Saccharophagus degradans 2-40: one gene and its partners. Each later gene encodes a partner of the first gene's protein in a complex. Links are inferred from orthologs where the notes say so. Each region holds a gene or a part of one and is shown on either strand. Other genes may lie near its edges.

Region 1 (2,964 bases):
GAACACCGGCGTGCGCCCTATTTGTGTTTTGTAAACTTGCGCTTCTGCTATATGCAAAGCGTTAATTACTGCCTTCTGCTGGCCGCGAGATAAAACCTCTACTGCAGGCGAGCCATTAGCTGTAATTTTTAAATCAGATTTATGCGGGCCTAAGATGGTGTAGCCTAGTTTTCTATCACGCGCGAAAGCCTGCTCTAACTGTTTTGGAAAGCTTAGCTCCCCCTCTTTCCAACCCGGCTGATAAGCCAACGTTAAATCTACGTTATCCGCAAACTTACACTCACCCATAAGCGCTTTAAACGCCTGAATAAGCGGTGTTATACACTCAACACGGCATTCATCTATGGTAGCCGCCAACCCTGCGATTTGCTCATCCCAGGGGCGTAGGTCGGAATAGGCTATTTTATCATGTCGCAGCAAACTATTCCGTTGTTTTACACATTTAACGTAGTTTGCCCAAGCTGTTTTGAATTCATGTTTCACGTGAAACACTAACCAATCAAAGAACTTGCGCCTAGCTTTAGAGCCACCCTCTAACAAAGCAAAGGTATGGGCATCTATTATCTGAACAGGTAAGTTGGTGGCGAGCTGAGCGGATGACTTTGCACTTAAACCATCCAACTTAGCTGTGCTCTTGCCAGACCACTCGCGTTGCACACCTACCTTAAATGCGTCACTACCTTCTACCGTGGCAAACACAGTAAATGCTGTAGTTGTGTCTTGAATCAGACGTCTGTACTTGTGGGTACGAAAGGATCGACAGTGAGCAAGTACGCTTATAGCTTCTAACAGACTGGTTTTACCCGAGCCATTTTCACCGTAAACAAGGTTGAGCGTTGGGCTTGGTGTTATATCTACCAAGCCCAAATTGCGAAACTGCTGTACTTTTAAGTTCGAGAGATGGGGCACTAAAGCGGCCTAAGAACTAAAGGGAGGAAAATAACCTATCGGAATAGGTTATAGACGCATTGGCATTACTACATATACAGAGTCGGCGTTTTCTGGCTCTTCTAGCAAAGCACTGCTATTAGAATCAGAAAGCGTCATTTTAATCTTGTCTGTATCTAGTACGTTGGTTACATCTTGTAGGTAGCTAACGTTAAAACCTACCTCAATTGAGTCACCTTCATACTCTACGGCTACTTGATCCTCAGCTTCTTCTTGCTCTGGGTTGTTAGCAATAATAGTAAGCTGGCCAGTTTCTAATAGAAGACGCACACCGCGGTATTTCTCGTTAGAAAGAATAGCTGTACGGGCAAATGCTTGTTTTAGTACAGCGCGCTCACCCAATACAATCTTGTCCCCACCCTTAGGTAATACGCGCTCGTAATCTGGGAACTTGCCGTCTACAAGCTTGGAGGTAAAGGTGTATTCAGTAGTGGTAGCACGAATATGGTTAGGGCCCATAGTTAGCTCAACATTTTCTTCTGAATCGTTAAGCAAGCGCGACAATTCAATAACACCCTTACGCGGCAAAATTGCCTGTACTGGCTCTGCTACATCTATATTGATTGGGCGAGTACACATGGCTAATCGGTGGCCATCGGTAGACACTACACGTAAAGCTCCTGCTCGCACTTCCCACAACATACCATTTAAGTAGTAACGAACATCTTGCTGCGCCATAGCAAACGCAGTGCGATCAATAAGGCGCTTAACCTCTTTTTGCTCGCAGCTAAAGTTAATATCGTTGCTGCCCTGCTCTACCGCTGGGAATTCATTGGCAGATAAAGATGAAAGCGTAAAACGACTGCGGCCACTTTTTACAGTAACTTTCTGATCATCAAGCGTAAACTCAATAACTGAACCGTCTGGTAGTGCACGACATATATCTAGGAACTTCTTAGCGGGTACAGTAATTTCGCCTTCGCTAATTGCCTGATCGACAGTTACGCGGCCCACAATCTCTACCTCAAGGTCTGTACCTGTAAGCGACAACTGCTCGCCTTCTAATACAATCAATACGTTTGCCAACACGGGCAATGTTTGACGACGCTCTACCACACCGGCAACCAACTGTAGTGGTTTAAGAATAGTTTCACGTGAAACAATGAATTTCATGGGAGGTTCCCTTTATATGTCCTGAAAAATTGCTATGTAATACTGCTATAGATTCGTTACGTTTTTTACGGGTTAACCTTAAGGGTTAAGCTCTCTAACAACTAAGATGTTATTTATATAAGTTGCTATTTATATTAGATATTTTGATAACCCGTAGGATACCACTGGGCACCCAGCGCAGGTAGCGTTAGGTGGTGAGTGTACGCAAAAGATTCTTAACATCTTCTCTAATATCTGCGTCCGACTCGATCATTTCTTTAATTTTACGGCATGCGTGCAAAACCGTTGTGTGGTCTCGCCCACCAAACGCTTCGCCAATTTCGGGCAAACTGTGGTGTGTTAGGTCTTTCGCTAAATACATTGCCACTTGCCTAGGCCGTGCTACTGAACGGCTGCGCCTTTTAGAGTGCAGATCCGATACTTTAATTTTGTAATACTCGGCTACTACGCGCTGAATGTTATCGATACTTACTAGGCGGTCTTGCAGGGCCAACAAATCTTTAAGTGCTTCGCGCACAAGCTCTACCGAAATATCTCTGCCGGTAAAGTGGGCATTGGCTATCACACGCTTTAGTGCTCCTTCTAACTCACGCACGTTAGAGCGTATACGCTGGGCAATAAAGAATGCCGCGTCGTTAGGTAAAGGGGCGCCCACCTGCTCTGCTTTGCGCTTTAATATTGCCACGCGGGTTTCTAACTCTGGCGGTTCGATAGCAACAGTTAACCCCCAGCCAAAGCGGGATTTGAGACGCTCCTCTAAGCCATTGATTTCTTTAGGGTATCTGTCGCAGGTTAAAATAATTTGCTGACCGCCTTCCAAAAGCGCATTAAACGTATGGAAGAACTCCTCCTGCGACCGTTCTTTACCTGCGAAGAACTGAATATCATCAATAAGTAATGCAT
Region 2 (3,049 bases), 1.7 Mb from region 1 along the record:
CACCGCTTTCGCTAAAACTTCCGACAGGTTTTGTGCCCCTTCTCGGTCGCGCTCGAGCAAATGGAGCGCCATGCGCTGTGCCGATTTTGGCCCCACGCCAGGCAAGTGTCGAAGCGAGTTGATAAGTTGATCTATAAGCGGACTAAACATGCCGTGGTGTATACCCAATAGTTTTTAGAATGGCATTTTAAAACCGGGAGGCATTTGCAAGCCGCCGGTAATTTCGCTCATTTTTTGCTTGGTAGCTTCTTCGGTTTTACGTACGGCATCGTTTACCGCCGCAGCTATTAAATCTTCCAGCATTTCTTTGTCTTCTTCTAAAACACTGGGGTCGATAGTTACTTTTCTTACATCGTGGCGGCCAGTCATTACAACTTTCACCAAACCAGCGCCCGCCTGCCCTTCGGATTCAATATTGGCCATATCTTCTTGCATACGGGCCATTTTTTCTTGCATTTCCTGGGCTTGTTTCATCATATCGCCAAGACCAATCATAATTTTTCTCCACGGTTAAACTCAACAACCAAGCTTTTGGCTATTGGTAGGTAACAGTTTCTTCAACGAGTGTTGCATTAAATTGTTGCTGTAGTGTTTGCACTACAGGGTCATCGTACATATTTTGTATGGCTGCCACGCGTTTTTCTTGATCTATACGTATGGCGTAAGCCGCTGGTGTTTCTAAATCACCCGGCAAGTTTTGCAGGTGGATAGCTGCTTTGATAGGCACACCAAAATAATCGCTTAATAGCGCAGATAACCTATCGCTGTGGCTCGGGTCGAAGAGGCTACTTTTTTGCTCGTCTAACGCGAAATCTAAATGATTATCTTCACGCCCAATTAGCACAGTGTTTGCAGCAGTACTTTGCAAAATACCCTTAACATTTAGCTGGTTGTATACACTTACCCAATGCGATGGGGTTAGCTCTTCTAAGCTTATTGGCGTAGTCACTACCGGCGCTGCATTTATGGGCGCGGCGGGGGTATTTTTCAATTGCTGTGCAGGTTTTGGCGGGGCACTTATGCCCTCCTTGCCCACAATGGCTTTTACCTGCTCACGCAGAGCATCCGCCGGCGTTTTAGCAGGGGCCGAAGTATTTACTTCCGGCTCGGCAACGGCTTGGGTTGACTCTGCAGCGGTTACCACAGTATGCATTGGCCCTAACGGCGCGGGCTCACTTGCGGGCACCTCTGCCTGAGCCTGTTGAGGCTCAGCTTGGGGCTTTTTTACAGGCTCTTGGGCCTCCTCGTAAGGCGGCATATTGTCGTAGTAATCTGCGGGTGGCGAATTGTCTTCCACCGTGTTTGGCGCAACGTTTTGCTGTGGCGGAGACGTCTGCGCTGGCGGGCTGGGCTCAGTCTGCTCGGGGGCCGCTTGAGCAGGTGCAGGCTCAACATTAGACGAGGGCTGCGGTGCTGCTTGAGCAGTCGGAGCCGCAGGAGCTGCAACAGAAGCAACGTCAGAACTACTAGCCGGCGCACTGGCGGGCTGTGCCTGTAGGCGCTGAGTAGGCACATCGGCCACACCTTGTGGCTTAAATGCCAGCATTCGCAGCAAAGTCATTTCAAAGCCGCTGCGCGGGTCGGGCGACAGTGACAAATCACGCCGGCCAATAAGGGCCGTTTGATAAAACAGCTGCACATCTTCAGGGGCAAGCTTACTCGCAAACTCCAATATTTGGGTGCGATCGCCGTAGCTGTTATCTAGCGCATCGGGTAGCGCTTGCGCAATAGCAATGCGGTGCAGCAGTGTTATGAGGTCGGCCAGAGCTACATCGAAGTCTGGGGCGTGTTCGGCAAATTTAGCAACCGACGTTAAAATTTGGCTGCCATCCCCGGCTATTAACGCGCCCACAAGGTTTTGCACTAGTTTGTGGTCAATGGTGCCAAGCATGGAAGCGACTTCGTCTTCGCTAACCTTGCCACCGCCAAACGAAATACTTTGGTCGGTTAAGCTTAGTGCATCGCGCATACTGCCATCTGCCGAGCGCGCCAACTGCCACAGGGCAGACTCCTCAAAGGGGATAACTTCTTTTTCTAAAATATGCGACAAATGGCCCACTATGCGCTCGGGGCTCATATTTTTGAGATTAAACTGTAAACATCGAGATAATATAGTTACCGGCAGTTTTTGCGGGTCTGTGGTTGCCAGTAGAAACTTCACATGCTCTGGCGGCTCCTCTAAGGTTTTAAGCAAAGCGTTAAAACTGTGGTTAGAGAGCATGTGCACCTCATCGATGAGGTATATTTTGTAGCGGCCGCGCGTGGGTGCATATTGCACGTTGTCGAGCAGCTCGCGCGTATCTTCTACTTTGGTGCGCGATGCCGCATCCACCTCGATAAGGTCGACAAAGCGGCCCTCACTGATTTCCACACAGGCACTGCATTCACCACATGGCTCGGAACTAACCCCAGTTTCGCAATTCAAACACTTAGCTAGAATACGTGCTATGGAGGTTTTGCCCACGCCGCGCGTGCCGGTAAACAGGTAAGCGTGATGCAGACGTCCGTGATCGAGGGCGTTAATAAGCGCGCGTAAAACGTGCTCTTGGCCAATCATTTCGCGGAAAGTGCGCGGGCGCCACTTACGGGCAAGTACCTGATAGCTCATTACAGCGTGGTTCTCTATTTTAAAGGAGTAGAAAAAGAAGCGATTATAGCCGCAGAGTGTACTGACTCACAAAGGCACACACCAGTTATTACGAATAGAATGCCAATGTTGACCAAACAAGCCGTGAATACACCGCTTAAATAGAAGGAGCAAACGATGAAAACCCTAACCGCACCTATCCGCTGGGGCATTATTGGCTGCGGCGACGTAACCGAAGTAAAAAGCGGCCCAGCCTTTTATAAAACCAAGCACTCTCAACTTGCCGCGGTAATGCGTAGAGATACCGCCAAAGCGCACGATTACGCCAAACGCCACGGTGTAGCAACGGTGCACGCCAGCGCTGAAGCGCTTATTCACGACCCCAACATTGATGCTATTTATATTGCGACACCACCGGCTAGCCACCTGCAATATGCGCTAGAAGTAGCTGTTGCGGGCAAA
Region 3 (3,025 bases), 3.2 Mb from region 1 along the record:
GTTTTCTATTAAAAAAACAAAGAAGGCTTCCAGTCAATGAGTGAAAACCTAGATAAAGCACCCAGCAAAGAAAGCTATTACCAACCCTCATGCAGCTCTAGCAATGTTATTAAAGAAGTGTCCATCGACTGTGTGGTTTTTGGCTTGAATAATGGCGAGTTAGAGGTGTTGGTTGTTCGCCACGGCGAAGGTATTAGCAAAGGTGGCTGGGCACTGCCGGGTGGGTTTATTTTAGTCGATGAAGACCTAGATGCAGCGGCATCTCGCCTCCTTAAAGATTTAACCGGCTTAGATAATATTTACCTAGAGCAACTGCAAGCCTTTGGTGGTGTAGACCGCTTCCCCGGGGAGCGCGTGGTTACTATCGCCTACTATGCATTGGTGCGTGCAGAAGATTACAATTTGATTGCCGGTTTTACCGCATCGCACGTTGAATGGCAGAAAGTTAGCCAGCGCGAACACCTTATATACGACCATGACGAAATTTTAGAATTTGGCTTGGGCCGCTTAAAACATAAAGTTCAACACGAGCCTATAGGTTTTAACCTTTTACCAGAAAAATTTACTCTTCTACAACTGCAAGAATTGTACGAAGCCATATTGGACGTAAAACTCGATAAACCCAACTTCCGCAGAAAAATGACCAAAATGGGCTTATTAGTACCCTGTAATGAAAAACAAAAAGATGTACCGCACCGAGCCGCCGCACTGTACCGTTTTGATAAAGAAATATACGAGCAACTCACTAAACAAGGCTTTTCTTTCGAAGTGTAGGCCGTAACTAATACTATTTAGCATTTAGGGCGTTTGGCCTAATACTCAAACGCCCTACTCACCTCTCCCGTCTTTTCGATCTTACCGCCTGTGTTAAAAGGCTTCTAGCTACAAGTTATACAGAAAACCGACGGACACCCCATGTCACGAAAAATCATTCACTGCGATGCCGATTGTTTTTTTGCTGCGATAGAAATGCGCGACGACCCGAGTTTAATGGGTCGCCCAATAGCGGTGGGTGGCCGCAGCGACCGCCGTGGAGTAATTTCGACCTGTAATTACGAAGCCAGAGAATATGGCGTGCGCTCTGCGATGGCATCTGCACATGCGTTAAGACTGTGCCCCGATTTAATTATATTGCCGCACAATATGGAGAAGTACCGCCTTGCCTCAATGCAAATGCGTGAAATATTTTATGACTATACCGATTTAGTCGAGCCTTTATCCCTTGACGAAGCCTTCTTAGATGTTTCTGGCTGCAGTAAACACTATGGCAGCGCAACACTAATAGCGAAAGAAATAAAACAGCGTATTCATAAAGACGTAGGCATAACGGTATCTGCTGGCGCGGCAAACTGTAAGTTTTTAGCCAAAATAGCAAGCGATATAAATAAACCCAATGGCCTAACCGTTATTCCGCCCGAAAAAACCGAAGAATTTGTACTCACGCTACCGGTAAGTAAAATATTTGGCGTTGGCAAGGTAACCCAACAAAAAATGGCCAAACTGGGGCTATACACCTGTAGAGATCTAAAAAATAAAAGCCAAATAGAGCTTAGCGAGCATTTTGGAAGCTTTGGTCAACGGTTATTTGAGCTGTGCCGAGGGATAGATAAACGCGAGGTAAAGCCTTCGCGGTCACGAAAATCCCTAAGTGTTGAACACACCTTCCCAAACGACCTAGAAAATATTGAGCAATGCATTGAAAGCCTACCCCCGCTATTTGTTGAACTTAAAAGCAGGCTAAATAAGCTAAGCGACCGCTACAAAGTGGTAAAAGCCTTCACAAAAATCAAATTTAATGACTTTTCTACCACCACAATAGAACGAGTAGGCACGAGCGCGCGTATTTCTGATTATACGCAACTGTTAAAAGAAGGATTTGAACGAGGGAAAAAACCTGTTCGACTGATAGGAATGGGCGTTCGTATTTTAGATTTAAATGACGAAGAAGGAGCGTTACAACTAGACTTATTTAAACATCCGGCCGACCAATAAGTAACTTAAAACCTTTCACAAACAATAATTAGAAGAATAAACAGCACTTAAAAATACAACTATCACTTCTCGTAACGGGGCTATTTTTAGGTAAAAACACAATCCAACCTCTTACTTTTTAATTTTAAAACCTAAAAACTACAGCCAAATAAAAGCCGTTAACACCTTTAACTTTGCCCACAACCATTAAAAACGAATAAAAAAGCGTTTATTTTCATATATTTTCACAAATTTTCTGGTATATGCTTGAAATTTTTCCTACATTTCGTATGGTACCGTCGTTTTGAATAGTTCAACCAATAACTCCTTGAGGCAATAATCATGGCAGCTAAAAAAGCAAAAGCAACAGACCCAGTAGCAGCATTGGAATCTCAACTAGCGCAGCTAACCGATCAACTTACCAAAGCTCGTGCAGCGAAAAATAAAAGTTTAGAGGCCGAGCTCGCAAAGGCCACTAAAGCGGCAGCCGCTGCTGCTAAAAAAGCAGCTTCTGCAAAAGCTAAATTAAATGCAGTTCGCGCCAAGAAGAAAACTCCAGCACAAGCTAAGCAAGTGCAAGCCGCTAAAAAAGCTGCAGATACTGAAGCCGCAGCTCTAAAGGCAGCTAAAACTGTATTAGCCGACGCAAAAGCAGCAGTAACAGCAGCTAAGGCAGAAGCCAAACGTGCAGCAGCCGTAGCCAAGGTTATAGCTAAAGAAGAAGCAGCATTAGCCAAAGCAGAAGCCAAAAAAGCAAAAGCTGCAGCAGCTAAAGAAAAAGCAGCAGCGAAAAAAGCCGCCGCGAAAGAGAAATTGGCAGCTAAAAAGGCAGGAGCGAAAGCTAAAGTAGCAGCCAAAAAGGCCGCAGCTAAAGAAAAAGCAGCAGCTAAAAAGGCAGCAGCGAAAGCCAAACTGGCAGCAAAAAAAGCGGCGGCAAAGCAAAAAGCAGCAGCGAAAAAAGCTACCGCCAAAAAGCCTGCAGTTAAAAAAGTAGCTAAACCTGCCGCTGCTAAAAAAGCACCTGTAAAGAAAGCAGCAGCCAAGAAAGCACCGG

What was found. Proteins that work in one complex are often made in the same cells at the same time.
Region 2: the proteins of dnaN (region 1) and dnaX are in contact, whole or in part, in a cryo-EM structure (PDB 8GIZ), measured with the Escherichia coli proteins. The link is inferred for Saccharophagus degradans 2-40 from one-to-one orthologs.
Region 3: the proteins of dnaN (region 1) and dinB are in contact, whole or in part, in a solved structure (PDB 1OK7), measured with the Escherichia coli proteins. The link is inferred for Saccharophagus degradans 2-40 from one-to-one orthologs.

Annotation. Positions count from the first base shown.
Region 1 is NC_007912.1:1,242-4,205, reverse strand. What follows is about bases 10-2,892. They hold dnaN (DNA polymerase III subunit beta), read right to left. Parts: upstream 2,062-2,892; coding sequence 958-2,061; downstream 10-957. Other genes in these bases: dnaA (chromosomal replication initiator protein DnaA), read right to left, coding at 2,249-2,892; recF (DNA replication/repair protein RecF), read right to left, coding at 10-909. In the rest of the region: more of recF, read right to left, coding at 1-9; more of dnaA, read right to left, coding at 2,893-2,964. UniProt on the Escherichia coli protein: Confers DNA tethering and processivity to DNA polymerases and other proteins. Acts as a clamp, forming a ring around DNA (a reaction catalyzed by the clamp-loading complex) which diffuses in an ATP-independent manner freely and bidirectionally along dsDNA.
Region 2 is NC_007912.1:1,730,190-1,733,238, reverse strand. Bases 73-3,040 are described here. They hold dnaX (DNA polymerase III subunit gamma/tau), read right to left. Parts: upstream 2,609-3,040; coding sequence 536-2,608; downstream 73-535. Other genes in these bases: SDE_RS06995 (Gfo/Idh/MocA family protein), read left to right, coding at 2,765-3,040; SDE_RS07005 (YbaB/EbfC family nucleoid-associated protein), read right to left, coding at 175-495; recR (recombination mediator RecR), read right to left, coding at 73-150. Also shown: more of recR, read right to left, coding at 1-72; more of SDE_RS06995, read left to right, coding at 3,041-3,049. UniProt on the Escherichia coli protein: Part of the beta sliding clamp loading complex, which hydrolyzes ATP to load the beta clamp onto primed DNA to form the DNA replication pre-initiation complex.
Region 3 is NC_007912.1:3,176,901-3,179,925, forward strand. Bases 10-2,953 are described here. They hold dinB (DNA polymerase IV), read left to right. Parts: upstream 10-915; coding sequence 916-1,992; downstream 1,993-2,953. Other genes in these bases: SDE_RS13115 (NUDIX hydrolase), read left to right, coding at 37-774; SDE_RS13125 (hypothetical protein), read left to right, coding at 2,314-2,953. Outside these bases: more of SDE_RS13125, read left to right, coding at 2,954-3,025. UniProt on the Escherichia coli protein: Poorly processive, error-prone DNA polymerase involved in translesion repair and untargeted mutagenesis. Copies undamaged DNA at stalled replication forks, which arise in vivo from mismatched or misaligned primer ends.